One region of the Ruminococcus sp. D54t1_190329_F1 genome, then DNA from elsewhere that is predicted to be linked to it. Evidence: riboswitches for the same ligand, from Rfam matches in the RefSeq annotation. Region 1 holds a riboswitch; each other region holds the start of a gene.
The links. Region 1 has a riboswitch for cyclic di-GMP ahead of I2D69_RS20040 (transporter substrate-binding domain-containing protein). Riboswitches for the same ligand answer to the same signal wherever they lie in the genome.
Positions count from the first base shown of each region.

Region 1 (10,401 bases):
CATGTTTGTTACTGATTCCTACGGATCACTCTGCAAGGACTGCCTGCAGCAATCACATTGTCGGGAATACTTTTTGTTACAATACTGCCTGCTCCAATCACAACATTATCTCCGATAGTAACTCCTGGTAAAATAATAGCCCCGCCACCAATCCATACATTATTTCCAATGATAACTGGTGCTGTTTGTGTTTTACAATCATGCTTCTTAAGTCCGTCAGATAAAGGTGGCTTGGAACTGTTTTTTGAGTTTTTGTTTAACTGCTCTTTCAGTTCTCGGATGGTCTGGTTCAGACTTGTAATCTCAGCAGAAAGCTCAGCAATGCGAGCACTTTGTTCTTCGTTTTGCTTCATCAGAAAACGAACGAATTCTTCTGTGATATTAACTGGCATTCAGACCACCTTCTTTCCGCGATTTTTTATATTTCTATTGTAACGGAAATGCCGTAAAAAAACCAGTCAGACAAAAAAGATACTTCCTTAATCCAATCCTCTAACGCCAGACCCTCTACAGAACTCTCGCGTATTATTCGTTACTACTATTATCCCTCTGATCCTCATTACAGCCATTGTTCCTTTGACCTGCTATAACAAAATGGCACAAAAAGCATTGATTTTATAGACCAATTAGTCTATTCTAAAATAACTACAACAAAAATATTCTTGGAGGGGTATATGACGAAAGCTCTGACTAATTATGATAAAATAAAAATTTCTACAGCACATGTTTTCCTGCAATATAATCAGGCTACAATGATACATAAATATTCATTAGATTACAATTCTGACTGGTTATATATTACTTTTATTAACCGTACCTATCGTATTAATCGAAAAACGGGAAGTGTTCAGTGGTCAGATAATGATTTTGAAATAATTCATGAAGCCAATCACAATGAAGCAATGACTATTTATGATGTTTTATGTTATTCAAAGGATAGATGCCATCTGTCACATGAATTTATAAACATAAACAGCCTTTCCTCTGTCCGAACAGGAAATCTCTCAACGAGCAGCGGATTTTTTCAGAATACCGCTGACTTTTTTAACGGAAAAACCGTTGAATTGCGTAATGCCTGTATAGCACTTTCCGGAAAGGAACTGGAAAAAGGAGATGTTGCTTTTAAATTAAATCTTTTTCCTTTTTTGCCGATTATCATTCGTTTCTGGGAAGCTGATGATGAGTTCCCGGCAAGTCTTCAAATTCTTGCAGACAGGAATACTTTAGATTACATGCATTATGAAACGCTTATGTTTGCACTTACACATCTGTTTTCCAGACTGAACGAGGAAATGCGAAATGAAAAAAGGTGAAGAATCCAGACAACTCCTGATTGAGTGTGCGGCTGAATTATTATGGAAAAATGGATATTCTGCTACTGGAATCAGCGAAATTCTCAAACAAACAGACCTTCCAGTAAGAAAAAATATGATTGAAATGTACCTGGAATACCGGTCATATCATGGCATCTGAAAGGAACTTATGTAAGTTCTGAAAAAATATTTTTGGGGAGGGAATCCTCCCCATTCTTATATCGTGGTACTTTCAAAGATTAAATTGTTAAAGCGCTCTTTAAAGAAAAAAGTCCTATGCAATTTTCCAGAGTGGCACTCCATTAGTATAACATGCAATTAATATTTTTCCTGCTGCCTTATTACTTCTGATAATATTGACAGCAGCTTATCAGCCTGGACTGGCTTTGCTATATGTTCATTCATTCCGGCTGCAATAGCCTCCCGCTTATCTTCCTCAAATGCATTTGCTGTCATTGCAATGATTGGTATACACGCCTTGTCCTTATCTGGTAAATTTCTGATTTCCTGTGTTGCCTTATAACCGTCCATTTTAGGCATCTGGATATCCATGAGGATCACATCATATGTTCCAACCGGCATTTGCATTATCCTGTTTACACACTGGATACCATCCTCCACACGTTCTGTTTTAAGACCTGCACGCTCAAGTATTGCTTCTGCAATCTCTGCATTCAGATCATTGTCCTCTGCCAAAAGGATATTCCTTCCCTCAAGTATTTCACTGCAGGATTCTGGATTTTCAGCATGTTTTTTTACATAATAGCTTTCATCCGCTATCCTGTGTTTCAGTGTTACAGTAAAAGTGCTGCCCTTTCCAAGCTCACTCTCCACATCGATTGTTCCACCGAGCAGATCAACATATTTCTTTACGATTGACATTCCAAGTCCGCTTCCTGTGATTTTGCTCTTCGTGGTGTTTCGTTCACGAGTGAATGCTTCGAAAATTTTTGACAGATAATCCTGGCTCATACCAATTCCGGTATCGCTCACCCTGGTCCTTACAATCATGTACCCAGGCTCCTCGCAGGGTAATTCATCTATATCTACCATAACAGAACCACCGGCTGGAGTATATTTTATGGCATTACTCAGGATGTTGACAAATATTTCTTTTACCTTGGTAGTATCTGTCAGTATATTTTCATGTTCTACATTTATTGTGTAATGAAGAGCAAGATTCTTTTTCTTTGCTTCATCCTCAAATATTTCAAACAGAGTCTGCCGGATATCCTCAATCCGTCCATAGTTCTCATCAATTTCCATCCTTCCGCTCTCAATCCGAGCCATATCAAGTACATTATTTATGATTGACAGAAGAAGGTTTCCTGACTGCTGAAGTTTTTTTTAATGTTCTGAAGTTTCAGGCAAATCCTTTCCTTTCAGTTCATTCTCCATAAGCTGTGCATAGCCCAGAATTGCATTCATAGGAGTACGGATGTCATGTGACATATTGTTAAGGAAACGAGTCTTTGCCAGATTAGCTTCTTCTGCTTTTTTCAGAGCGATTTCCAACTTGTCATTAAGCTTTTGTGTATCATTTGCAGCAAGCTTTGCGACAGCTTCTGCTTTCCTTGCCTTCCGTAAAAGTACGAGGATAATACTAATGATAGTGAGTACAAAAAATCCTGCCGTAGCAAAAAAAGCAAGCATATTGTCTTTTACAAAATCCAAAAATGTTACCTTATCTGCTGTACTGTCATAAATAGCAAGTGCACTTGTAAGCATGTCAGACGGCATAGCCTTTAAGGTTTTATTCAATATTGATAAGAGGGTTCCCTCTCCACTTCTAACTGCAAAGCATGCCTCCATTGTTTATGTAAGTGGAATACTCTTGAAATTTTGACTGTTATCATATATTAGTGCCTGACTTGCGCCCATGAGGAAACAGTCTGCTTTTTCATGAATGACCATATCTGCTGCATCGTCAAGCGAATCACAATCTATAAGCTTCCATTGGGGATAACTGAATGCAATATGCTGTTTTAAGGCATATTTTTCCCTGGGCACAGCTACAGTATACACCTTATTCTCATCAAATTTTTCCTCATCTGTTACCGCCATCAGGCTGTAGGTCCAGGCTGTGTTTGTAAGTGTATATCCGTTTTTTTCTGCAAAATATGGATTCCTGCCAGCATAAAAAATCATGTCAATCTCTCGTTCTTGTAAAGCTTGAAGCATTTCATCATATTCATCATATTCCTGTATATTAAATTCCAGTATCTGATTTCCCAGACAGTCTTTGGCATAAGAGAAATATTCTGCCAGCATACCGGTAAGTTTTCCAGTCTCTTCGTCCAGGGAAAATACTGCCGCATCATTACTCAGAAATCCGATCCGGATCCCATCATGTTCTTCCAACCAGGACTTTTCTCCGCCTGTAAGACTTTGACAATAATCAAGCGTAAAATACTTTTTATACAGATCCGCCTTGAAAAAAGGACTATCCTGATCCAGCTGACGCATAGCCCAGTCCAACTCTGTCTTGATATCGCTGCGCTCTTTATTTATTACAAAATATATGCCGGATTTACCAATCGTGGTAACGGATGATATTCCCTGTTCAGACCAGATGGATTCCTCCAGAGATACAAAACAATCGATTTCATGATTCGCTAATTTCTTTTCGACATCATCATCACTATTCACATTTACATGTTTTGTATGTATGCCATTCTTATTTTCCCATTCTGTCAGCATGATTTCAGGCTCAGTCCCCATGAGCACACCTACACGTTTCCCATCCATAGACTTGAAATCAGACGTCCCAATATCCGTATCCGATAAATCAGCATAAAGGATATATTTTTCCTCACCCATGGGTTCATCCGGGAAAAGCATCTTCTGTGCACGTTCATCGGTGTAAGAAATATCGCCCATGATATCAATCTCACCATTTTCAAGCTTATCAAAACAGTTGGACCAGTCACATTTCACATACTCAAATTTCCATCCGGTATAACCTGCCAGAGCCTGCATGAGCTCGTAGCCATAACCTCGTCTGACACCGTTTTTATCGACATAATTAAAGGTATCCTCAAATGAGCCGACACGGATGGTCTGTGGCTGTTTTTCATCATTATTCGTTTCAGCAGCCTGGCAGTGTACCGATAACATCATCCACATTCCCAGGACCACAAATATACATGCAAATAGTACGGCTGATTTTTTTCTACTTTTATCCATATTTTTTATTTCCTTCATCCGTTTGTGTTTTATGATGTTCCAAACACCAGGTCAAAAACAGCAAGTATTGTTTTTATATCAATCGGTTTTGCAATATGTGCATTCATCCCTGTTGCTGTGTACTGCTGCTGTGTAATTTCCATCATCTCTGCAATGCCCCGGGTGATAAAAACGCTGCCAAACAGGCAGCGCATCTCATTTCATGCAACTGGCTGCCATTTTACAGGCCCTGTAGCTTTGCGTCGCAGACTTTCATCTGTTTTGCCGATTTCCATATTAGAGCATTTAAAATTATACAAAAAAACTGATTTTATTATACTCCCTTGCTCCACTTTACACAAGAAAAACCTCACCGCTTTAACGCTTAAAAATAATTTGAAAACCTGCTAAAAAGTTGTTAACCGAACTTCTTAGCAGGTTTTTATTACTAATCTGTCAGATTATTTTGTAATGTACTGATCAATTCCTCTATAACGATTGGCTTGGATAAGAATCCATTCATACCGCATTCCAACGCTTTCTTTCTGTCCTCGTCAAAAGCATTGGCCGTCATGGCAAGGATGGTGATTCCTGCCAGTGCCGGATCCCTAAGGGCACGGATCTGCTTCGTGGCCTCATATCCGTTCATTACCGGCATCTGCACATCCATCAGCACCAAATCATAACCGCCCGGTTTCGACCTCTTGACCTTCTCTACTGCCTCTGCCCCATTTTCTGCAGTATCCACCAGGAAGCCATATTCATTAAGGATCTCCACCGCAATTTCACTGTTCAGCTCATTGTCTTCCACAAGCAGTATACATCTGCCTCTGAAATCTGAGCATGCCGCCGGAAGAACAGGCTTCTCCTGCTCAGCCTGATTCTGGCCAATGGCAGTCATCAGGGTATCTCTGATATCGGACATAAACAGAGGTTTCGCACAGAATGCAGTTACTCCTGCAGCCCTGGCTTCCACTTCGATGTCTGACCAGTCATAAGCAGTCAGAATAATGATCGGTGTATCGTCACCAAGACTGCGGATCTGTCTGGTGACCTCAATACCATTCATATCCGGCAGTCGCCAGTCGATGATATAAGCATGGAAGGCATCCCCAAGCTCCATAGACTGTCGTGCACGCAGAACAGCCTCCTTACCGGAAAGTGTCCATTCCGAACGCATTCCAACCCTCACAAGCATTTTGGTCACGCTGTCACAGGTATTAAAATCGTCATCTACAACCAGAGCCTTAAGACCTTCCAGCTCTGCAATCTTCTCTATACGGTGATTCTCAGGCTGAGTCCGGAATGGCAGACGGACGATAAATTCGGTACCTTTCCCCTGCTCTGTCCGGACCTCAATGGTGCCGCCCATCATATCCACAATATTCTTGGTGATGGCCATGCCAAGTCCTGTACCCTGAGTCCTGCTCACAGTGGAAGTCCGCTCCCTCTCAAAAGGAGAAAAGATCTTCTGTACAAATTCCTGACTCATACCGATTCCGTTATCCTTTACCCGGATCTCGTACAGTTCACTGCCTCTTTGGAACCCCGGATACTGTTTCAGCCGGACAGAAACGGTTCCGCCAGCAGGAGTAAACTTGATCGCATTGGACAAAAGATTCAGCAGCACTTGATTCAGTCGTGTCTTGTCACAATAGACATCCTCATTCGTCACATCCATGGCATCCATATAAAGCTCCAGCTGCTTCGCATGGATCTGCCCGCTGATAATCGTCTTCAGATCATGAAGTACATCCGACAGACTGACCTCTATTTCTTCCAGATGGATCTTTCCACTCTCAATCCGGCTCATATCCAGGATATCATTGATCAGAGAAAGCAGATGGTTACTGGAGGAAAGGATCTTACCCAGATAATCCCGAACCTTGTTTTTATCATCAATATTGCTTACAGCCAGTGTGGTAAAGCCGATGATCGCATTCATTGGTGTCCGGATATCGTGAGACATGTTGGAAAGGAAGGTACTCTTGGCCCTGTTTGCTGTCTCCGCCGCACGGACTGCCTCAGAAAGTGCCTGGTTCATTTTCCAGTCCGAGGTACGGTCCGACAGAACCAGGATGTATTTCTTTTTTCCATTTACCTCACTACCCATTGCAATATTATGGAACCAGCGTTTTTCCCCTGTTTTCTGATGAACATATTCAAAATCCCATTCTCGCTGTTCATGAACCTTGATTTCTTCCAGATAATTTTTCTCCGGATCTTCATGTTCCGCCGGATGCAATTTTCCCAGAACACGAATATCTCTACGAATCTGTTCTACCGTAATACCCAGCAGATTTTCCGCATTTGGGCTGACGTAATCTGCCTGATATGTTTTTGCATCCAGCATCAGAAAGACATCATCCACGTTCATTGAAAGCTTTTGAAACAGCTCATCCCGGTACCGGATCTCCGTATCCTTTCTTCTGAGATTTGTCCTGCTTTTTTGAATAATAAGACTGATAAGAAAAGCAGCAATACAGAACACGACCGCACCAACAAGAAGCATTGTACTGCTCTGCAGGCTGTTCATACTGGCATTAACAATATCTGCCTGTACAAGTCCCAGAAATACCCAGTCCTGAATATCTGATTTTTCATAGACCAGATAATAGTTCCTTCCATCCAGATTTACCAGCATCGCACCAGTATGTCCTGCTTTAAACTTCTCCGAAAGCTCATTGACCTCTTTTTCAGACATATCAGAATGCTCTCTCAGAACACCGAAGAAATTATATACATTCCCCCATAACTCAGAAGAATGATCGATCACAACACGGCCATCCGGATGAACAATAAAACTCTGTGCATTTCCATTGAAAGCAGAAATATCCAGTACATCTACGATATTAGAGTTTTCATAAGCAATGGCGATGGCATCATATTCAAATCCCTGATAGTTTCCATGAGCCTTGGGAGTGGCAAAAACAAGCAACTGGGATTTTCCCGGAACTGCTGCATTTGATATCACATCATTTCCCTGCCGGATGTCCTCTTCAATATTTTCCTGTAATCCAAGGTACCCGGTTTCCCCTGTCACCATCTTATAGTTCCCGTCGGCTGACAGAAAAAAGAAATCCAAAAATCCGGCATCTTCCTGCGCATTCTTTATATAATTACGGATTTCATCTTCGCTTGAGGTATTCTGCAGATTCTCACCCCAAATATGGAGATAAGTCAGGTTCTTATCTGTCAATTCCCTTAACATATTATCAGACTGATGAAAAACCTCCGTCAGATGGGAAACACTTTCCTCATAAATAGTTTTCGACACAAAGTCAAAATATCGGAAAACCATCAGAACAATTCCCAGTAAAACAGCTGTAAAGACAGCGATCCGGAATCGTTTTCTCCTAACAGTCTTTTCTCTGCCTTTGTTATGCTTCTTAATATCCATTCTTCTCACCTCAGAGTCATGTAGTCTTCAGGCTCTGCAAGAATGGCATCACCATCTGAAATATATCCTGTCCAGGTATCTTTCACAAAGGTGTCTTCTCCCTCAAACGCAATATTCTCATCTGTGGGATAGGCTTCCATGTGTTTTGGTATCGCAAGGCAGGTTACCGTGAATGTATCCTTGTCCTGAACTTTTTTTCCGTCTTTTGTAACTTTACTCAATGTATAGCCATCATCCGTTTCTTTGACTTCCACGGAAATGCCGCTGACCACAGGCAGAGAGCCACGGTTAAAGGGAATGAAACCTCCCTGATAGCCTTCTACAAAGTTTCTGACCAGTTCTGTCAGTTCTGCCCCGCTTATCCTGCAGCTATATGCCGAAAGACTGTTTGGCATGATCATGTCTCTTGCCATTTTTTCTGTATATCCAGCTTTCAGCACGTTTCCCGTAAAGCTGTTTCCGGTTGCGATTAGCACATCCGTCCCATAAATACCACGCAGAGTGTTTGCCATAACCGAATAAGCCGCATTTCCCCCACTGCTATGAAAACGGTTGGAATAGGATTTCTGTGAATCCAGCACGATATTCTCTGAAGCAAATTCTTCCGCAAGAAGCTGGGAATTAAATGACTGATAGGCCTGCTCTGCATCGTATTCTCCTGAAATCATCTTCGAAACCACATCCTTGGAAACGGAGAAAAAGTCATTTGACGCAATACGGATATACATGTGGTTTTCCTCGATCACAGGTTTCACATCCTTCAGATATTCCGTAAGCTTAAGATTCACATCCTGGCTGTAGCTTAACAGATCCTGTCCATCACTAATGATCCGGTTCTGTGCATCCTCTGAAAGCATTGTATTCAGTACCTTCATTGCTTTCTTCCGGCGCGTCTCGTCCTGTGTCAGGTCACGGTTTAATGCCACCTGAAAATATGGGGTCGTCATCAGCCACTTTTCGCCATTCTCCTGAAAGAATGGCAAAAATGTTGTGTTAATGCCCTGATCCTGTAACATTTTTACACCAGCTGAGCTGCCGAAGTACATGGCAAGCTTACCACTTTGGTACATCTCAATTATATCATCATAATTCATATCCAGATCGTCCTGGTTCAGCCCGGTATCCTGGATAAACTGTTCCATGCGTTCAAAAGCCTCCGGCCAGACGGTATCATCCAGACCTTCTCTCTTTGTATTATCCGGGTCACTGTAGGTGGTGCGCCACTTGCGTCCGTCTACAGAAGACAATTCTGATGCAGACAGACCCTGCAGTGTTTCCATACAGGTATAATCGTAATAATAGTCTGCAGTAAAGCCACGGATTCCCACCTCGTCAAATGCCTGGCAGGCAGAGACAAAGCTTTCATAATCGGTTGGCAGCGGAATTTCATACTTTTCAAAAAGGTCCTTGTTCACTACAAAACCGTGGGCATCTGCACACACGGGAAGCCAGTTTACGCTGCCATCCTCGTTCATAAAACTGCTGAGGTAGGTATCATAGACAGCACCTGCCTCATTGGTTGTGGAAAGATCCATCAGACTGTCATTCAGCGGACTTGCGTCATGCAGGGAAAACCGGCAGCAGGTAATAATATCCGGCAATCCACCGTTTTCATCAAGAAATTTATAAAAATCCAGATCATTATTGCCGACTACAAATTCAACATTGATATCCGGAAGCTGTTCCTGGATGTATGGTGCATATTTATCATACAGGCTGGTGCTCCATAAATACACTGTGATGGTTTCTGCATCTTCTTTTTCTGCAATTTTTCTGCCGCAGCCTGACAAAAGTGATGTGCCTGTCGCCATCACCAGAAGTACAGCAAGTAACTTACTCCGTTTTTTCTTTTTCATTATGACTCCCCCTGAAACTGTGTTTCATTAGTTTATAAATTATATTTATTAATAATTTTCCATCAACAGGCTTTGCTATATGTTCATCCATTCCTGCTTCTTTAGCTCTCAGTCTGTCCTCCGTGAATGCATTTGCTGTCATTGCAATGATCGGAATCATCTTTGCATCCTCTCTGTCCAGAGAACGGATTTTCTTTGTAGCTTCATAACCATTCATAACCGGCATCATAATGTCCATAAGAATGACATCAAATTCACCAGGTTTACTTTTTCTGAATAGCTCAACAGCTTCCTGTCCATTCCATGCTTTCGTCACCTCAGCACCTTCATTCTGGAGCATAAATTCTGCAATTTCCATGTTCAGCTCATTATCTTCTGCCAGAAGAATATGCAACCCCTTTATAGATTTTTCTGATACATCCTTCTGTTTTTCACGTTTATCCGCATTCATATCTATTTTGAACGGAACCCGGATCACAAATGTAGTTCCTGTGCCTTCTTCACTTTCAAAGGTAATGGCTCCGCCCATTTTCTCGACCAGATTCTTTGCAATCGGCATCCCAAGTCCTGTTCCGGCAAATTTTGTGCGGCTTCCTGTGTGTTCCTGTGCAAATGGTTCAAAAATATGTTTTTGGAACTCCTCAGTCATTCCGATTCCGGTATCCCG
Region 1 is NZ_JADNDC010000014.1:999-11,399, forward strand. Features, by position in the region: partial or broken gene I2D69_RS08030 (DapH/DapD/GlmU-related protein) at 9-197, opposite strand; partial or broken gene I2D69_RS20025 (DUF6444 domain-containing protein) at 198-392, opposite strand; gene I2D69_RS08035 (DUF3786 domain-containing protein) at 675-1,313, shown strand; gene I2D69_RS08040 (hypothetical protein) at 1,300-1,473, shown strand; gene I2D69_RS20030 (ATP-binding protein) at 1,632-2,579, opposite strand; gene I2D69_RS20035 (histidine kinase dimerization/phospho-acceptor domain-containing protein) at 2,661-3,074, opposite strand; gene I2D69_RS20040 (transporter substrate-binding domain-containing protein) at 3,129-4,499, opposite strand; cyclic di-GMP riboswitch class I at 4,700-4,775, opposite strand; gene I2D69_RS08050 (response regulator) at 4,927-7,878, opposite strand; gene I2D69_RS08055 (ABC transporter substrate-binding protein) at 7,884-9,734, opposite strand; gene I2D69_RS08060 (ATP-binding protein) at 9,712-10,401, opposite strand, start outside.

Region 2 (10,401 bases), on a different contig from region 1:
CAGAGGCAGGAAGACTTCAGGATTTAAGCGGAATGGATTTTACTGAGAAGGTTTACCCGACAGCTCTTGAAGCTGCTACCTATGATGACAAAATCTACGGATATCCTGCAAACGTTGAGTATCTTGGTGTATTCTACAATAAGCAGATGTTTAAGGATGCAGGAATCGAAGAAGTTCCGAAAACAAGAGATGAGTTCGAAGCAGCGTGTGAGAAGCTGGAAGAGTCCGGCGTAACACCAATCGCTTCCACATTCAAAGATTCCTGGACTCTGAAACACATGTTCAGTGTAATGATGTCAAACGTAGTACAGGATGATATGGAAGGCTTCCTGGATCAGTTAAATTCCGGCGAGGGAACCTTCAATGTAGACGGTATCGATGATGTATTTGCAACAGCAGATATTATCAAAGCTCATTGCGGAAGTAATATGATGGATTGCGACTCCACATCCGGTTTCAATGCACTTGCAAACTCTGAAGCAGCTATGCTGATCAGCGGTGAGTTCAGCCAGAACGTAGTAGCAAAAATGGATAACCCGCCGGAAATCGGATACTTTGCATTACCAGTATCCAACGACGCTGAGAGAAACAAAGCAGCAGTTGACGTAGGAATCGTATATGGAGTAAGCACTCAGACAGAGCATATGGATGCTTGCAAAGAGGTTATTGACTTCTTAAGCGATGCTTCCCTTTCTGATGGATATATTGCAATTGTAACCGAGAAACCAGGTTCTGCACCGGCTTCCCAGGATTTCACAGTTAATTATGATTCTGCATCTACAAACGATTATCTGGAATATGCAAACAGCGGAAACGTAATTCCATGGGTATATCAGCAGTATGTAAACGGATTTGATGTTATCTCCGGAGATATCTTCCAGGGTTACATGGCAGACGCTGCTGACAAGGATGAGGTAATTTCCGAGCTTGACGCAGCATATCTTGAATATCTGGATCAGTAAATAAGAGGAAATGCTGACCTGCGATTCCCGGGGGGAGCACCCCCCGGGAATCTTTTTAATGGAAGATTTATCGTGATATCTGTATAAGCAGATGAGCCTTTTAGAAAAAGAAAGAGAGGATAATATGTCATCTTTATATAAGAAAAACAAGAAATTTTATCTTCTGCTGATTCTGCCTGCCTTGCTTTTATATTCCTTTGCAATGCTGGCACCTCTGTTTGGCGGAACCATTCCATATTCATTCCTGAAATGGAATCTGATGTCCGGGAAAAAAGCTTTTGTGGGATTTGACAATTATGTAAAATTGTTTTCCGATGCAAAATTCTGGACTTCCTTTGGATTTAACCTTTTTGTTGGTGCGTTCACCATTATTGGCAGTAATGTTTTTGGATTTATTCTTGCTTATTTCCTGAATGAGAACATTAAGGCTAAAGGCGTGGTCAGAGCTATGTTCTTCATTCCTAACATTGTCAGTGCCGTATTGGTATCCTTTATCTGGGTGTTTATTTTTACAAATGCAATGCCTGCACTTGGCGGAGCATTAGGCTGGGACTGGCTGGCAAATATAAGCTGGTTCGGAACTCCGTCAATGGCAACTGTGACGATCATTGTGGTTTCCATCTGGCAGAACATTGGTTTCCTGATGATCATTTATACCGCAGGTCTTCAGACTATTCCGAAGGATGTTATGGAGTCTGCTGAGCTGGATGGCTGCAGCGGTCTGAAAAAAGTTCTGAAAATCGAGCTTCCGCTGCTTATGCCAACTGTCACGATCAATCTGTTTGTTTCTATTTCAGGAGCATTTAAGTCATTCGATATTCCGAACGCAATGACAGGCGGTGGTCCTTACGGTTCCACAATGCCAGTTGCCATGAATATTTACCAGGAAGCTTTCACCAAGTACAACCTGGGCTATGGCTCAGCGAAATCTGTAATCCTGTTCCTTACAGTAGCAGCGGTTACTCTGATCCAGTTGTACTGCACTCGTAAGAAGGAGGTAGAATACTAATGAAAAAGAAAGTATGGCTTCCAACCATTATTATGTTTTTCTTTGGTGTCCTGTTCCTTATGCCGATCATCCTGCTTGTGATGAACGCATTCAAGACACATAACGATATGATCCAGAACTTCCTTTCTTTTCCACATTACCTCTATACCGGAAACTTTACCGAAGCTATAGAACGTCTGAAATTCTGGAAAGTAGTTGGAAATTCAGCATATGTAACCCTGGGAACCATGCTGGTATGTACCATCATTTCCTTTATGGCTGCATATGGAATTGCGCACATCCCTGGAAAGCTTGGAACTGTTTTGTATCTGATGTTCACCCTTGGACAGATCATTCCGTTCCATTCCATTATGATCGCGCTTTCTGTACAGCTGACCAATGCAAATCTTTTGAATAACTTGACCGTACTTATTTTCCTGTATGCCGGCTTCCACGGAGCATTTGGTATTTTTACCTATGTTGGTTTCCTGAAATCAATTCCAAAGGAACTGGAAGAGGCAGCGGCAATTGACGGCTGTGGAATGTTCCGCTGCATGTGGCAGGTAATTTTCCCATTGGTACGATCCACAAGCATAACTCTTCTGGTACTGTTTTTCCTGTGGACATGGAATGATTTCCTTATGCCAAACCTGTATGTTTCAGACAGTGGTTTGAGAACCCTGACAGTTGCTATTTATATGTTTAAGAGTACCTCCGGATCTGAGTGGAATCTGATGCTTGCCGGAATGACTCTGTCCATGGTTCCAATCATAATCATTTATATTGCAGCACAGAAATATATCACCAGCGGACTTACCGCAGGCGCAGTAAAAATGTAATTGAAAAGGAGAACGGCAGAAAATGGACAATATTAATTTACAGAGAATTGAAGGCTACACAGTTCAGCTGGTGGCAGAGGATGTCTGGGCAATCGATGAGTTCGGAGCTGACATTATTTATCTTGTAAAAGGTGAAAAAAGTGCAGCTGTGATCGATACCGGTTCAGGCTTTGGAAATCTGAAAAAAGTGATCGAGACTCTGACTGATTTGCCATATGTTGTATTAAATACACATGGACATCTGGATCATGTGGGAGGCAATCACGAGTTCGGAAAGGCATATCTGAGTGAAAAAGATTTCAAAATGGCAGATACAGAGAAGCTTAGAAGCGGCTGGAAGCATTATGTTGAAAAAACAAAGAAAGAACCGGGATTTTATGGAACAGAGTACATAATTGAAGGTCGTGAGCCCGGAGATTTCCAGATGCTTCCACTGAGTGAGCATCAGATCTTTGATCTGGGCGGCAGAAGCCTGGAAGTATTATTTACACCGGGACATACTCCTGGAAGTGTAGTTTTCCTGGATAGAAAAAATAAATTCCTGTTCGCCGGAGACAGTGTAGTGTCAACTCCAATCCTGATTTTTGATACCTATTCCGCAACAGTAAAGGAATATGCAGAGGGATTAAAGAAGTTAGATAAAGAAGATTTTGAGCTTATTTTCCCAGGACATTTTTTACGTCCGATTGGAAAAGCAATTCTTCACGATCTTATCACATGTGCTGATAAAATCGTAGAAGGAACTGCAAAACCGGAGCCTATTGACTTCAGCCATATGTCTTCAGAACCAGCTTTCCTTTTCAAATATGGAAAAGGAAACATCGCTTATAATGACAAGCATATTTGTTAATAAAAAATGATAAAAAAATCATTATAAATTTATTAAAAATCATTTGCCATAATATGCCGGGACATATATAATGAATACATTGTTGCAGGAGAGCGATTATGGAGCAGATAACAATTAAAGAGGTTGCGAAATTGTGCGGCGTAGGAGTCAGCACAGTGTCCAGGGCAATTAACAATCACCCGGACATTAATCCGGAAACGAAACAGAAGATTCTGGATGTGATCAGAGAGTACAATTATGTACCGAATAATAGTGCCAGAAATCTGAAAAGAGCTGATTCCAATACGATCGCAGTTGTAATAAAAGAAATCAGTAACTCATACTGGGGTGTTATGCTTCATGTATTGGAGCGGGAAGTCCGTGACAGGAAATATTGCCTGGTATTGCAGAATGTGGCAGATGATGAAGACGAAGTTGAGCTTGCCCTTCAGCTGGAAAAAGAGAAAAAAGTCAAAGGAATCATATTTCTTGGAGGTATGTATAATTATGACGAGTCAAGGCTGAGAATGCTGAGAGTTCCGTATGTGATCAGTGGTTCCGGAAAAACAGTTCCGGAGGATACAGGAACTTATCCTAAAAGTGCCCTTGTGACGACTGATACAGAGATTGAGAGCCAGAGTATGGTTGATTATCTGTGCAGCTGCGGACATAAAAGGATCGCCTTTATTACTTCCGGAGATGAAGGTCTTGGAAGATGCCATCTCAATGGCTATAAAAGGTCACTGGAGAAAAATGGACTGGAGTACGATGAGAAGCTTATAATTCGTTTAAAACCAGGTAAAAGAATTTATACGATTGAGAATGGTTATAACTGTACCTGTGAGCTTTTGAAATCAGGGGTGGATTTTTCCTGCATTTATGCAATTTCAGATACTCTGGCGGTAGGAGCATGCAGAGCAGTTATTGACAGCGGCAAAAGAGTACCGGAGGATTATTGTGTGGCAGGAGCAGATGGTCAGGACATTGCGGAATATTATCATCCATCCATCACCACATTGAAATATCCAAGAGTGGAAATTGCCCTGCAGAGCGTCCGTACCTTGTTTGATCTGATCAACCGGAAAAAGGTAGTGAAACGGCAAATACTGGGCGGAACTCTTATAGAGCGGGAGTCTACGCGCAAACTGTAATGCGTGTCTGCTGTCCTCCAGACATCGAAAAGGAATCTGTGAAAATATTTGAGAATGATTATCATGCGTTACAATCAGCTCAGATATTTTTACAGATTTTTTGCTTTCGTACTTTTTAGACAGATTTTTGTAAGTTTTAACAAGGAAATTCCGTTGACAAAAGTGACAGTTTGCTTTATTATAAGAAGTGAATAAAAGGCAAACCTGTTGAAAGACAGGGACGCAAAGCCAAGGGTCTAAGGTCTCAGGACTATGACAGCCGGTTGCCGCATTGATATTGATTAGGTAATGTAATATGACAGGAGACGTGGTTCTTCTATTTGTGGCGACCGTTTATTTAATCTGATAAACGGTTTTTTTATTTCCACAAACTGATGGGACTGATAGTTTCCAGATAGCGGCAAGTCAGTTACATTATGGTTCAAGAAAGGTGTGTTATTTATGAAAGGAAAGAAATTAACAGAGTGGCTTGCAAATAAAAAAGTTGTTTCCAGTTGTGCTGCCATAGCATTGGCAGCAGTGATCGGCGGCGTTTCATTATTCTCAGGAGCAGGAGAAACACCTGAATTCCCCAGTTATACAGATCCGATCATGGAGACTTCCATTATAGAAGATGAAACTCCACTGGCTTCCCAGCCGAAGACTACTGTGAAGACTACCTCCAGTACTAAGACAACCAGGAAGACTGTTAAATTAAAAAAGGCTTCCAAGAAGAGCTACACCAAGAAACTGAAAACCAAAACAAAAGTAACCAATAAAACAAATAAATCCGGTAATACAACAGTAGATACCAAAACAACCGTTGTTACCAAAGCAACAGCGAAATACACCAAGAAATCAAAAAAGAAAGTTGTTACATCCAAGATCACAACAACTGTTCAGACAACAACTACACAGCAGGTATCAATTGCCAATGAGACCGCTGTAAGCACTACTTCTTCTGGTACTTCCGCTGCCCAGGCAACTGCAGCAGCAAGCTCTTCACAGAACCAGAGCAAATACGAAGCAAATGTAGCAAGTGTTGCAGGTAAGATGGACAATCGTGTAATTGCAGCATATCAGCAGCTGGGCTTTAAGATTGTTGTTGATCCATCCGTTAACTATTCCGGATATTTTGATGCAAGATCAAGATCTATTACAATGAAGCAGATTGATGATTCTGTTTATCATGAGCTGGGTCATTTCCTTGCATTTATCGCAGGAAATGCAGATAAGACAGCAAGCTTCCAGAGCATTTTTGCAGCTGAGAAGGCAAATGTTACAGCTTTTAATAAAGCCTATGTAACACAGAATGCTTCCGAATATTTTGCAGAATCTGTTAAGGATTACATCCTGAACAATGCTTCCCTGAAGAGTAGCAGACCACAGACTTATGCAGCTGTTCAGAATGCACTGAATCAGATTACAGACGCACAGATCGCTAAGATCCAGAAGATTTACGGAGCGTTCTGGAATTAATAATTTTAAAGATGACCGGCACCCGGAGAAATATCTCCGGGTGTTTTATTGTGAATAGCACAGGCGTGGGAAACCGGTATTTTATAAAAAGGTAAGTGACAGCTGGTACTTATCTTTGGGTCACCGGGAGAACAGGACTCTTATATATGTCGAAGAGTCGGGATATGTGTCGACAGAAAATTCTTGCAATGAAAAACCTTAGGTGTGTATAATACAAAACAAAGGTTATCACTTTCTTGCAGGCAGGGATAGATATATTTGGAATGGATGTAGACACGGCGCCTGAAATGTGTTAAAATAAACTTTAATAAGTTTTTTGAAGGATGTTTTTATAATTCAGTATATAGCTTCTGTCTAATCAGACATTTGTATCCCGTTAAATCAAAATTGAAATGTGTTTTAGAATTGTATTAGTCGAAGAGGTAGATGATTGATGAAAGAAAAGTATGAATCATTATCCCTGGCTACGCTGAAAGACTTGGCAAAAGCCAGAGGACTGAAGGGCATTTCTACTATGAGAAAGCCTGAATTAATTGAACGTATGCTGGAAGAGGACAGGAAAGAACAGACTGCAGAAAATGAGCAGACTATTTCCGGAACAGCAGAAGAGAATACCATACCTGCAAGACCAGAGCCTGTGGCAGCAGAAAAAACAGAAAATACGGGAAGTGTTTCTTCACCGGAGAGAAGAGAAGCACCAACCAGATCCCGTACCATTATACGGCGTAATCCTGAGTACCGCAGCAATAATTATGGCAGAAATGAAAATGCAGGACGCCAGAACAGTTATAATGGGGAAAACAGACCGGAGAACTTCGTGAAGCGCACTCCTGTAGCGAAACCTGTAGAAGTGGTTCCGCCAGCCGAATTAAGACTTGAGGAAACGGAACAGCCCCGTACAGGCGCAGCCAGTGAGAACCGTACAGAAGAGAATGTAAGCAACGCTTACAGTGTTCCGGCTGAAACGGTCCAGCTTGACAGTGGCGAAAAGGCCAATGGAATCCTGGAGGTTATGCCGGATGGGTTTGGATTTATCCGAAGTGAGAATTATCTTCCAGGAGAGAATGATATCTATGTTTCCCCATCGCAGATCCGCAGATTTAATCTGAAGACAGGGGATATAATTCAGGGAAATATCCGTATTAAAACACAGGGGGAGAAATTCAGTGCCCTTTTGTATGTAACGTCTATCAATGGTTTCCATCCAAGTGAGGGACAGAAGAGATACAATTTTGAAAATATGACCCCGATCTTCCCAGATGAGCGTCTGATTATGGAACGTCCCGGCGGAACTACTGCCATGCGTATCGTAGATCTGATCAGCCCTATCGGAAAGGGACAGCGTGGTATGATCGTTTCCCCGCCTAAGGCAGGTAAGACTACTTTGCTTAAGGATGTTGCGAAATCTATTCTTAAGAATAACAAGGATATGCATCTGATCATTCTTCTTATTGATGAACGTCCTGAGGAAGTTACCGATATTAGGGAAGCAATACAGGGACCGAACGTGGAAGTTATTTATTCCACATTTGATGAGCTTCCGGAGCATCATAAGCGTGTATCCGAGATGGTTGTAGAGCGTGCACGCCGCCTTGTAGAACATAAGCAGGATGTTGTGATCCTTCTGGATTCCATTACCAGACTGGCAAGAGCCTATAACCTGGTTGTTCCTCCAAGCGGAAGAACTCTGTCAGGAGGTCTTGATCCGGGAGCACTTCATATGCCGAAGCGCTTCTTTGGTGCAGCACGTAATATGCGTGAGGGAGGAAGCCTTACCATTCTGGCCACTGCACTGGTTGACACCGGAAGCAAAATGGACGACGTTATTTACGAAGAATTCAAGGGAACCGGCAATATGGAGCTTGTTCTTGACCGCAAGCTTCAGGAGAAACGGGTTTTCCCGGCCATCGACATTCAGAAATCCGGTACCAGACGAGAAGATCTGCTTCTGAGCAAGGACGAGCAGGAAGCTGTATATATTATGCGAAAGGCTCTTAACGGAATGAAGTCTGATGAGGCAGTGGAACAGATTCTGAACATGTTTGCACGTACTGCAAATAATGCTGAATTTGTGCAAATGGTAAAAAAACAGAAATTGTAATGTTCACAAAAAACATCGTGCAGAATATTATCTGGGATTAGTTTTAGAAATTTTTATAAATAACTTGCATTTCTCATAACGCCATGCTATAATCAGTAGGCTGTGTAAAGTGTGAATTCGTCAGATTCAACGCAAATAAAATAGAATAAATATAGAGAGGTGAAAATCATGAGAGAAGGAATCCATCCGAATTACTATCAGGCAACTGTAACCTGCAACTGCGGTAATACTTTTGTAACAGGATCTACCAAGCAGGATATCCACGTAGAAATCTGCTCCAAATGTCATCCGTTCTATACAGGACAGCAGAAAGCTAGTCAGGCTCGCGGACGTATCAATAAGTTCAACGAGAAATACGGCCTGAATAAATAATTTGAATATTACTGAATGAGAAGGTTGAGGTTGGGAAATCTCAACCTTTCTTTGTAACTGGAGGATAAAATGAAACCATCCAATATCGGTGGACAAGCTGTAATGGAAGGCATTATGATGCGCCACAAGGATAAATACTCCATTGCAGTAAGACGTCCTGATAAAGAAATTGTAGTAAAAGTGGAAGATTATAAATGCATTTTCGGGAAAGCCAGGATCTGGCGGAAACCGATTATCCGCGGAATGGTAAGCTTTATCGATTCTCTGGTAACCGGAACGAAATGCCTTATGTATTCAGCTGAAATTGCAGGTGATGAGGAGGACGAGGAAGAGACCAGAAAGAATGCTGCTCTTTCTCCAGAAGAACTGGAAGCCAAGAAGAAAAAAGAAGACAAGGCATTTAAAGCCTTGCTCTATGTAACTGTGGCCATTTCTATTGTAATTTCCATTGCAGCCTTTATGCTGCTTCCTTATGCACTGGCCAGTCTTTGCCGTAAAGTAGGCGCTTCGGAAGTGGTGGTTACCATTGTGGAAGCGTTTGTGAAGCTGGGTCTGTTTATGGGATACATGATCCTGATCTCCAGAATGAAGGATATTCAGAGAACCTTTATGTATCATGGTGCTGAACACAAATGTATCAACTGTGTGGAAAATGGTAAGCCACTTACTGTGGAGAACGTGCTTGAGAGCTCCAGATTCCACAGACGCTGCGGAACAAGCTTTCTGTTCCTGGTTATGATAGTAAGTATTTTCCTACATTTTATTTTTGTACTGGTACCGTCTTACTGGTTCCGTCTTTTCGGCCGTCTGCTCATGGTACCTGTAGTATCTGGAATTTCATTTGAAATTATCCAGTGGGCAGGCAGGACAGACAGTAAATTTGCCTTGATGATGAGCAAACCTGGTATGGCAATGCAGAAATTTACCACAAAAGAACCTACAGCTGATATGGCAGAGGTTGCCATCAAGGCTGTGGAGGCTGTGTTTGACTGGAGAGCATATTTAAAGACAGAATTCAATCTGGATATTCCATATGAGAACAAAGAAAACGGTGATCTTTCCGCTGCTTCCGCGCAATCTGAAAGCGGGGAGAGTGAAGAACGTACCGGGAATGTACCGGAAACGGGAGCTGCACAATGACTTCTCTGGAAACACTATTAAAAGAAGGAACCAAGGTTCTGGAGCAGCATAAGATCCAGGAAGCCAGGCTGGATGCCTGGCTTCTTCTGGAGTATGTGACCGGAATGAACAGGGCTTTTTATTTCGCTCATTCAGCTGACGGGATTGAAGAGGAAAAAGCGGACAGATACCGGGAACTGATCCGAAAAAGAGCAGGTCATGTTCCCTTGCAGCATATTACCCATCAGGCATATTTTATGGGATTTGAATTTTATGTAAATCAAAACGTACTGGTTCCGAGGCAGGATACGGAGACATTGGTGGAGAAGGCTCTGGAAGTTATGAAGGGGAAAAAGACACCAGGGATTCTGGATATGTGCACCGGATCGGGGTGTATTCTTTTAAGTCTTCTGGCACTTACCGGGGATGCATATGGTGTGGGTGCTGATGTTTCCCCACTTGCTCTTCAGGTGGCAGATAAGAATGCGGTAAGCCTGGAAGTGTCAGACAGAGCTGTTTTCGTGGAAAGCGACTTGTTTTCGTCAGCTTTTTTTCAACAAAACACTGGCAAAGATATGCCTC
Region 2 is NZ_JADNDC010000033.1:389-10,789, forward strand. Features, by position in the region: gene I2D69_RS14620 (extracellular solute-binding protein) at 1-962, shown strand, start outside; gene I2D69_RS14625 (sugar ABC transporter permease) at 1,087-1,971, shown strand; gene I2D69_RS14630 (carbohydrate ABC transporter permease) at 1,971-2,789, shown strand; gene I2D69_RS14635 (MBL fold metallo-hydrolase) at 2,812-3,639, shown strand; gene I2D69_RS14640 (LacI family DNA-binding transcriptional regulator) at 3,738-4,769, shown strand; cyclic di-GMP riboswitch class I at 4,957-5,040, shown strand; gene I2D69_RS20240 (hypothetical protein) at 5,211-6,227, shown strand; gene rho (transcription termination factor Rho) at 6,661-8,328, shown strand; gene rpmE (50S ribosomal protein L31) at 8,497-8,700, shown strand; gene I2D69_RS14660 (DUF1385 domain-containing protein) at 8,770-9,840, shown strand; gene prmC (peptide chain release factor N(5)-glutamine methyltransferase) at 9,837-10,401, shown strand, end outside.
Region 2: another riboswitch for cyclic di-GMP. It lies ahead of I2D69_RS20240 (hypothetical protein); the one in region 1 lies ahead of I2D69_RS20040 (transporter substrate-binding domain-containing protein).

Region 3 (10,401 bases), on a different contig from region 1:
CGACCAGATCTGCTGGATTTTGATACAGATTTGGAAAACGCATGGTTTGGTGTTACGGTGACGAGAAAAGCAGAACTGTGGCGTATTGACGCACTACGGGAAAATGTCAGAGCAAAACACTATCATGTTACCTTTGAGCCGCTATTCGACAATCCAGGTTCAGTTGATCTTTCCGGGATCAACTGGATCGTTGTCGGCACCATGACTGGAGTTCAGAGCAGGAAGGTTCATACGGAGCCGGAGTGGGCATGGTCTCTGACAGATCAGGCGCATATGCTTGACATTCCGGTATTTATGAAGGAAGATCTTGTCCCTATCATAGGGAATGAAAATATGATTCAGGAAATGCCGGATGAATTCAATAAAGTGTTGGAGGTACAGAGATCATGGCAGAAGTAATAAATGGAATCCTCATTAATGAGGCGGAAACAAAGAACATCATGACCAAGTCCAGTCTGCCTGTAGGCGGTTACTCGGTCAATCCATATGTAGGCTGTACACACGCCTGCAAGTATTGCTATGCTTCTTTTATGAAGCGCTTTACCGGACACAAGGAGGAATGGGGCACTTTCCTTGATGTGAAGCATTGGCCGGAAATTAAGAATCCGAAGAAATATGCCGGACAGCGGGTGGTCATCGGTTCTGTGACAGATGGCTACAATCCACAGGAGGAGCAATTCGGGAATACCAGAAAACTTCTGGAGCAGCTGATCGGCAGTGACGCAGATATTCTGATCTGCACAAAGTCGGATCTTGTGGTACGAGATATTGATCTGCTGAAGAAGCTTGGACGAGTAACCGTTTCATGGTCGATCAACACACTAGATGAAAATTTCAAGAACGATATGGACTCTGCTTCTAGCATTGAGCGCCGTATCGCTGCTATGAAGCAGGTATATGAAGCAGGTATCCGTACAGTCTGTTTCGTATCTCCGGTATTCCCCGGTATCACGGATTTTGAAGCAATCTTTGAGCGGGTAAAGGATCAGTGCGATCTGTTCTGGCTCGAAAATCTCAATCTTCGAGGCGGTTTCAAAAAGACAATTATGGATTATATCGCCGGAAAATATCCTGATCTTGTACCCCTTTACGACGAGATCTATAACAAGCATAACCGCAGCTACTTTGAAGCACTTGAAGTAAAAGCTGAGGAAATGGCTAAGAAGTATGATTGCCCATTTGTGGATAATGAAATGCCTTATGGCAGAGTCCCGCAGGGACATCCGGTGATCGTAGATTATTTCTATCATGAGGAAATCCGAGGGACAGAGAATACAGGAAAAAGAAATCGTTAATCTAAATGAAAATTAAACTGATGATGGTGGAGAGATTTATTTATCGCCATTTGAAATCGAGAAATTCTTGTTTGAAAAATAGAGAAATTGTAAAATTGAAGAAAAAAGAAATGCACAGTTCTTAGCTTATCGAGAACTGTGCATTTTTGTAAATAAATACTTTTAATTAGCCGATTACGGCGTCCTCTGCTGTAAAATGTTCCAGAGAATTTTCTTTTACCTGAATGCAGATATAAGTAATTCCGGAAATATCGGATGCAAAAAACTGACGCTTTGCAGCAGGTGCAATCTTTAGCCAGTCTCCAGTTGAAAGGCTGATTTCTTCTCCATCAATTATGGCTTTGCCGTTACCTGAAAGAATTCCATAGATTTCTTCATTTTCTTTATGAGAATGAATAAATGGGACATTTGCTCCTGCAGGTAGTTCGTTTAAACTGATTTCTGCACCTGTTAAAGACAACTTTTCATGCAGCTCAATTCGGTTTTCCTTTCCAATAGTTGTTTTTGTGTAATTTGTCATAATGATACCTCCATAGTTGATTTGTAGTTTCGGGTTGATTGGTATTAGTATAGTGTGAGACACATACAAAAACAAGTACGCACCTTTTTGTAACTGTACACTCAAAAATGAATGTGTTACAATAGACTCGGAGGTGAGAATTATGCGAGCAAAAGAAGAATTACCGGAATGCCCAGTTGCAACAGCGGTATCTCTCATCGGAGGAAAATGGAAACTGCTGATTTTGCGTAACTTGAAAGAGCGCCCATGGAGATTCAATGAGCTACAACGAAGTATAGATGGTATTTCACAAAAGGTTTTGACAGATAGTTTAAGGCAAATGATGAGTGATGGACTGGCATATCGCCACGATTACCATGAACAGCCACCGAGAGTTGAATACGGATTAACGGAACTCGGAACAAAAATGCTTCCAATTGTTAATTCACTTGCTGACTTTGGTAACTACTATAAATCACTTATTGAACAGAATTAAGTACGTTAGTATTTGAAAAGCTCGAACAATCGGAAGTTGTAGGAGAAAATTTTTAATGAATATAACAGTTTATCTTGGGGCAAACGAAGGAAATGACCCATGCTTACGGAAAGCAGTTGAGGAATTGGGGGCATGGATTGGAAACAGTGGAAATGCACTTGTTTACGGTGGTTCTAAAGGTGGTTTAATGGGAGCATTGGCAGACAGTGTATTGAAGGCAGGCGGTGATGTTACGGGTGTTGAGCCGATTTTTTTTATTGAAAATGAGTTTCAACATGATGGACTGACAAAACTGATTGTGACTAAGGATATGTCTGAGAGAAAAAACAAAATGATTGAGTTAGGAGAAGCCTTTATTGCCTTCCCGGGCGGCACGGGAACATTGGAGGAAATTGCAGAGGTAATGTCGAAGGTGTCTTTGAAACATCTGGAGGCACCCTGCATTCTCTACAACCTGAACGGTTACTACGATGATTTGAAAGCACTTCTAAATCATATGATTGAAAAAGGATTATCTTCTAACGAGCGACAGGAGGGAATCTTTTTTGTTGAAAATCTGGATGATATAAAGCGAATCTTGAGACGGGCATAACTTATGTTTGCACAGTAAAATGGAGTTGCATTAGCGAAAGACAGAGCACGATCAATTCCAGCTTGAAGAAGAAACAAAAATCATTCATGTCCTTTGTCATATAGTTTCTGTATATTTTTTGGAAGTTTATCAGGTAACATGGCATTTATCGTATCTTCATTACCATCTTTCATTGCTGTTTCATAATACCAGCACTTAAATTTTAAGAGGGAGAGAGTTTTTTGAAGTTCCTGGATTTCAGTTTCAACAGCTGATTTTCTGGCTTCAAATAATTCTTTCCTTTTTTCATAGCTGGCACTGCCTTCAGATACCCAGATAAAAAATTGCTTTATATCTTTGATCTCAAGCCCAGATTTCTTCAGACATTCAATGATACGAAGCGCTTCCAACTCATTATTGCTGAAATAACGGATGTTTCCTTTACGTTCCAGATTAGGGAAAAAACCTTCCTTGTCATAATATCTTAAGGTAGAAACAGGAAGACTAAACATTGCAGAGACCTGACTGATTGTATACATAAAAAACCTTCTTTCAAAATATGCTTGACCTAAAGTTAACTTTAGGTTGTATGATATTTATATCATATACTATTGTTAGTGTAATTACAAGAAATTTTGCATATGGAGGATGTCAAATATGTTAAAAACAGAAGAATTAAAGTTGGTATCTGAATGGGATAAAACTTTTCCACAGAGTGAAAAAGTAGATCATAAGAAAGTGACATTTGTAAATCGTTATGGAATCACACTTGCTGCAGATCTGTATAAGCCGAAAAATGTGTCAGGGAAATATCCTGCGATTGCCGTAAGCGGACCATTTGGTGCAATCAAAGAACAGTGTTCCGGATTATATGCGCAGACGATGGCTGAAAAAGGATATTTAACGATTGCATTTGATCCTTCTTTTACGGGGGAAAGTGGAGGCAATCCAAGATTCATGGCTTCTCCGGATATTAATACAGAAGATTTCATGGCTGCTGTTGATTTTTTTTCTGTTCGGGAAGATGTGGATACGGATAAAATAGGAATCATTGGAATCTGCGGATGGGGTGGAATGGCTCTTAACGCAACTGCATTGGATATAAGAATAAAAGCAACTGTAGCATCTACCATGTATGATATGACAAGGGTAAATGCAAATGGGTACTTTGATTCTGAGGACAGTGAAGAAGCACGTTATGCAAAGAAACAGTCACTGAATGCCCTCAGAACACAAGAATACCGTAAAGGCGAGTATTCCAGAAGCGGTGGTTGTGTTCCACTTCCGGTTCCCGAAGATGCCCCTCTCTTCGTAAAAGATTATAGTGAGTATTATAAAGGCAGATGTTATCATAAAAGGAGCCTAAATTCCAATGATGGCTGGAACAGTATTGGATGTATGTCATTTATGAATCAGCCAATATTAAAGTACAGTAATGAAATCAGAAGTGCAGTCCTTATCGTTCATGGAGAAAAAGCGCACAGTTATTATTTTGGAAAAGATGCTTATGAAAATATGATCAAGGACAGCAAGTACACATCCAATAAAGAGCTGCTGACAATTCCAGGGGCTGTTCATACAGATCTTTACGATAATCTGGATGTGATCCCATTTGATAAAATCCAGAAATTTTTTAAAGAAAACGGGGTTGGTTAATCATGACATTTGAAGAGAAGAAATTGTACAGCTTGCTTTGCCATACGAGATCCTCCTTCAGCATGCCTCTATTGTATCATGCTTATGTGTATTTGGAATTTCCCAGTCATCACTGGGAAGAATCATGGCGCAGGAAAACCTGCCGTCGCTGATCACACTTGAAAAAATATGTACAGCTTTGGGCGTGACATTATCACAGTTTTTTCAGGAAGGTAATTCAGAGAATCTGACAGAAAAACAGAAAGAAGTTTTAAGGATATGGAATAATCTGAGTACAAATGAGCAGGAAACAGTGATGTCAATGCTGCGTGGTCTTCGGAAGTAGAAGAATAGTTCGAGTATATGTATCGGCTGTTCTTTTTTTTATTTTTGTCGTTAAAACGGTAATGTTTTCTTGTGTATACTAGAGCATTAAAGTATAATGAAATCAGTTTTTTTGCATAAGTATTAAAGCTATAATAAGGAAATCGGCAAACCAGATGAAAGTCTGGGACGCAAAGCTACAGGGCCTGTAAAATGGCAGCCAGTTGCATGAAATGAGGTTGCACTGTCTGTTTGGCAGTGCTTTTTTATGGTAGAGCACTTGAATAAGTAATACAGAAGCTGTTTGGAAAAATAGCGGGGAGGTTATTGACAATTAATGAATGTAAAATTAAAATCTGGAAGCAAGCAACTGTAGCCTAGAGGAGGGGAGAAAGATGAAGAAGTGCAAATTAGTACAGAATATAATGAATTTCAAATTTTGTTACATTATATTTTGCACAATTATATGTTTTATTGTTTTATCCGTTCCTACATTTGCCAAAGAAAACTCTGACAATGTTATCCGGGTAGGATCTTTTGAAGAAACTTATAATACCGTCAATGAAAAGGGAGAAAGAAGCGGCTATGGTTATGAGTATCTTCAAGATATTGCAGGTTATGCAGGATGGACATATAAATACATAACAAGTGATTGGAAAAACTGCTTTACACAGTTGGAAAATGGAGAGATTGATATTCTTGGTGACATTTCCTATACAGACGAACGTGCTGAAAATATGCTTTTTTCCGATATGCCTATGGGGGAAGAGAAATATTACATCTATACGGATGCATCCAATATGGATCTTACAGCAGGAAATTTGGATTCTTTTGAGGGAAAAAATATTGGTGTGTCTAAAGATAATATAATGGAGGATGTGCTTAATGAATGGGAATCAAAATATGGTCTGCATACGAAGCATATCAATGTTTCTACAACCACAGAAATTATGGACAAACTGTCGAAACATGAAATTGACTGCTTCGTTTCGGTAGAAGAATCCCGTTGGGAAGAATCGGATATTTCACCGCTTACAAGTATTGGAGAGACAGAAATCTATTTCGCTATAAATCCAGAACGTCCGGATATCAAAGAAGCACTGGATAGCGCTATGCGCAGAATCAAGGATGACAACCCATTTTACACAGATGATCTCTACAGGCGTTATCTTTCTGCACAGAGCAGCTCGTTTCTTTCAAAAGAAGAAAGTGAGTGGATCGGGCAGCATGGTGCAATCCGGATAGGGTATTTGAATCAGGATGGAGGTATCAGCAGTGTAGATCCATCAACAGGTAAACTGAAAGGTGTTATTACAGATTATGTGGATCTTGCAGAAAATTGTCTGCAAGGTCAGACTCTGGAATTTGAATTAAATGGATATGAGACAAGAAGTGAACTGCTTCAGGCATTGCAGGATGGAAAAATAGACCTGATTTTTCATGCAAACCAGAATCCATACTTTGCAGAAACAAATGGATTTGCTTTGTCGGATACGCTGTTGACTCTCAATATGGCAGCAATTACGGCAAAGGATTCTTTTGATGAAAATAAAGAGAATATAGTTGCCGTTGAAAAAGATGATTTTGCATTGAAAGCATATCTTTCATACAATTATCCGCAATGGAAGGTTGTGGAATATGAAACATCAGATGCAGCAGTAAAAGCAATGCAGAAAGGGGAGACGGATTGTATTGTAAGCAATTCAGGTACTGTTTCAGACTATTTGAAAAATAATAAGCTTCATAGTGTTTTCCTGACAAAAGAAGCTGATGTTCCATTTGCTATTCTGCAGGGAGAACCGGTTCTTTTGTCCATTCTGAATAAAACACTGACATCTATGCCTACAACTCAATTTTCAGGTGCAGTAGTTTCGTATAATGCTTCCTTACGAAAAGTTACAGCGAAGGATTTTATTCAGGACAATTTACTGACAGTTTCACTTATCGCTGGAATTTCTTTTTTCGTTGTTCTGTGTATAATTCTTGATTCTTTGAAAAAATCAAAACGTGCGGAAGAAAAATCCAAGAAGTCTGCTGAGCAGGCATTGAAGCTGAATCAGGAGCTTGAAGAAAAACAGCAGGAATTACAAAATGCACTTGTAGAAGCACAGAGTGCCAATAAGGCTAAGACTTCCTTTTTAAATAACATGTCTCATGATATCAGAACACCGATCAATGGTATTATTGGCATGCTTACGATTCTTGAGAAAAGCGGAAATGATGCTGAGCGGGCAAAGGATTGCATGAATAAAATACATGAGTCATCGAAACTGCTACTATCATTGATAAATGATGTTTTAGATATGGCAAAGTTAGAATCAGATACAGTGGTTTTTAGTGATGAATCCATCAATCTGGACCAGGTATGTCAGGAAATCACGGAGTCACTATCTTTTCAGGCAGAAGAAAAAGGACTTCATGTTATAGGAGAACATGATGATTACAGTGGTATATATGTTTGGAGCAATGCAGTTCATCTGAAAAAAATATTGATGAATCTGTTTACAAACAGTATGAAGTACAATAAGGTGAATGGTTTTATTTACATGAGTATGAGAACGATTGAAAGATTAGAAGATCACATGACATGTGAATTTAAAATAAAAGATAATGGAATTGGAATGTCAGAAGAATTTATAAAAAATGAATTGTTTACTCCATTTGTACAGGCAGACAATTCCCCACGTTCTGATTATAATGGGACAGGTCTGGGAATGCCTATTGTGAAACAACTTGTAGAAAAGATGGGCGGAACCATAACAGTTGAAAGCAAGCTTGGTGAAGGAAGCTGTTTTACTGTAATACTTCCATTTAAAATTGATACGAATGCACGGCCAGAAGAAAAAGAAGATTTTGATGCAGATATATCAGATATCCGGGTATTGCTGGTTGAAGATAATGAGCTGAATGTGGAAATAGCAGAATTTATGCTGACGGAAAATGGGGCTAAAGTAGAAACAGTGAACAATGGGTTAGAAGCTGTTCAGCATTTTGAAGCTTCCGAACCGGGAACATACGATGTTATTTTAATGGATGTTATGATGCCGGTGATGGATGGTCTTACTGCTGCAAGAACAATAAGAGACCTGGAACGGCAGGATGCAAAAATAATCCCTATCATTGCTATGACTGCAAATGTATTTAGGGAAGATGCAGAAAAGTGTATGGAAGCAGGAATGAACGCACATCTTGCAAAGCCGCTGGATGCGGAAAAAATTAAGCAGACCATAAGCGAAGAGTTGAGAAAGCAAAATGCCTGTCATAAATGATTATGAGGCAACCGCAGCAATCAGGAGCCTTCCAGATGCATGGGAAAAGCAGACAGGAAACATAGAGAGAGGATTTTGTTATGACAGAAATTAATTTATTTCCGAAGCAACCGCAGTCTGTGACTGTTTTGGTTTTTATAACTGTGCTGATCGTTCTGCTTCTTATCCTGACTGTAATGGTACATATGAGGAACAGAAAACTGAAAAGTACGTTGGAAGAACAGATGGCGGAAAGACGGCTTTTGGATAAGATATGTGCAGATTTTACGGCTGTCTATTATGTTGAATTAAATACCGGTTCCTTTGAAATTCTCCATATAAACGATGGAACCAACGTAAAAAAAATGAATCTGAAACAGGGTGATAATTTCAATTCTTCTGCTGACCAATATGCGGTTCAATATCTGTATGAGAAAGAAAGACAGGAATTTAAGGACTGGATTTCGACAGGGCATCTAAAGGAACAGCTTTCCCGGAAGGAGCGCATTACATACCATTATAGAAGTAAACCGAATCCGAACCAGCATGAATTTTTTGAGGCACAGGCAGCCAAAATATACGAGGATGAGAAACATTTTTTCGCACTGGTGGGTTTTCGGCATATTGATGATATCATGGAAAAAGAAACTACGATCCAGAATCAATTAAAGCAGGCACTGGATGAAGCACGGCTGAGTAATGAAATAATCTCAGCAATTGCTAAGAGTTACTGTTCTATCTACAGGATTGATGTGCAGAAAGATTTTTTTGAAGAGATATCAAATGACAGTGAAATACACAAACTGACAGGAAACAGAGGCAGTGCATCGGAGAAACTGTATCAGCTTTGTGATACAATGGTTGCATCTGAATACCGTTCGCTGATCCGTCCATTTCTGGATGTCTCTACACTTTCAGCAAGATTGAAGACGGAAGAATATATTTCTACAGAATACAGAATGTGTGATGGCAGTTGGCACAGGATGCTTTTTACTGTAAAAAAACGGGATGAGTCTGGAAATGTAACCCATGTTTTATGTACAGTCCGTAGTATCAGCGATTCCAAGAGACGTGAAGAGGATCTTAACTTTGCTGCGGAAGCAGCAAAGCGGGAAGCCGAAATGAAAACAAGGTTTCTGGCAACGATGAGTCATGATATCCGTACACCACTGAACGGTATTATCGGTATGGTAAATATGGGAAATCAGTACGCAGATGATCCACAGATGCAGCAGAAGATCAGAGAAAAGGTAATGGAATCCCTGAAATATCTGGTGTCTCTGGTAAATGATGTGTTGGATATGAATAAACTACAGAGCGGGGATTTGAAGGACCAGCAGCTTTTATTTGATCTGACAGAGGTACTGCAGGAACTGAATCAGATTTATGATGAGCGGGCTGCCAAGAAAGGCATCCGGTATGAGATTGACTGGAAAAATGGTACATACAGTCACAGCACTCTGGTTGGAAACCCGGTATATCTTGGAAGGATTCTGTCGAATATTATGGACAATGCCATAAAATTCAGTCAGTCGGGTAGTGTGCTCACGTTGGGGGTTAAGGAAGAAACTCTGGATGATGACAGAGCAAATTTCACTTTCTACTGTAAAGACCAGGGTGTGGGTATGAGTGAAGATTTTATTGCACATGCTTTTGATATGTTCTCTCAGGAAAGCGAGACAAGCAGATCCAGGTATGAAGGCACCGGACTGGGGCTTGCAATTACGAAGCAACTCGTGGACAGAATGGATGGAAGTATTGAACTGAAGAGCAAAGCAGGTGTCGGGACAACAGTTATTGTAAAAATTCCGTTCAAAATTGGCACACAGGATAAAAACAGTAATTTATCAGATAAGCCAGTAAGCCTTGATGATTATTCGGTAGAAGGCATGCGGGCATTGGTTGTGGAAGACAATGAGTTGAACATGGAAATTTCCAGATGTATACTGGAAGACAGCGGTATGGAAGTTACATGTGCAGTAGACGGGCAGGAAGCAGTTGAAATCTTCGAGAAATCTGCACCGGATTATTTTGGGGTAATTTATATGGATATTATGATGCCGAGGATGAATGGTCTGGATGCGGCAAGGACAATCAGGGAAATGAAAAGAAGGGATGCCAGGAGGGTTCCGATCATTGCAATGTCCGCGAATTCTTTTGCAGAAGACATTATCAACAGCCGGCTGGCTGGAATGAATGTTCATCTTGCAAAGCCACTGGATGCGGAAAAAATGATCATTGCCTTGAAACAATGCATGGCAGATAATAGCGATGTAAAACTGCACGAAGATTTGTAGGAATAAAAAGACAGAGCATATAAAGTTGTTATATGG
Region 3 is NZ_JADNDC010000058.1:3,089-13,489, reverse strand. Features, by position in the region: gene I2D69_RS18485 (radical SAM mobile pair protein A) at 1-399, shown strand, start outside; gene I2D69_RS18480 (radical SAM mobile pair protein B) at 387-1,295, shown strand; gene I2D69_RS18475 (cupin domain-containing protein) at 1,462-1,815, opposite strand; gene I2D69_RS18470 (helix-turn-helix domain-containing protein) at 1,958-2,290, shown strand; gene I2D69_RS18465 (TIGR00730 family Rossman fold protein) at 2,346-2,882, shown strand; gene I2D69_RS18460 (MerR family transcriptional regulator) at 2,963-3,400, opposite strand; gene I2D69_RS18455 (alpha/beta hydrolase) at 3,519-4,517, shown strand; gene I2D69_RS18450 (helix-turn-helix transcriptional regulator) at 4,555-4,842, shown strand; cyclic di-GMP riboswitch class I at 4,977-5,052, shown strand; gene I2D69_RS18445 (transporter substrate-binding domain-containing protein) at 5,216-8,089, shown strand; gene I2D69_RS18440 (ATP-binding protein) at 8,170-10,365, shown strand.
Region 3: another riboswitch for cyclic di-GMP. It lies ahead of I2D69_RS18445 (transporter substrate-binding domain-containing protein); the one in region 1 lies ahead of I2D69_RS20040 (transporter substrate-binding domain-containing protein).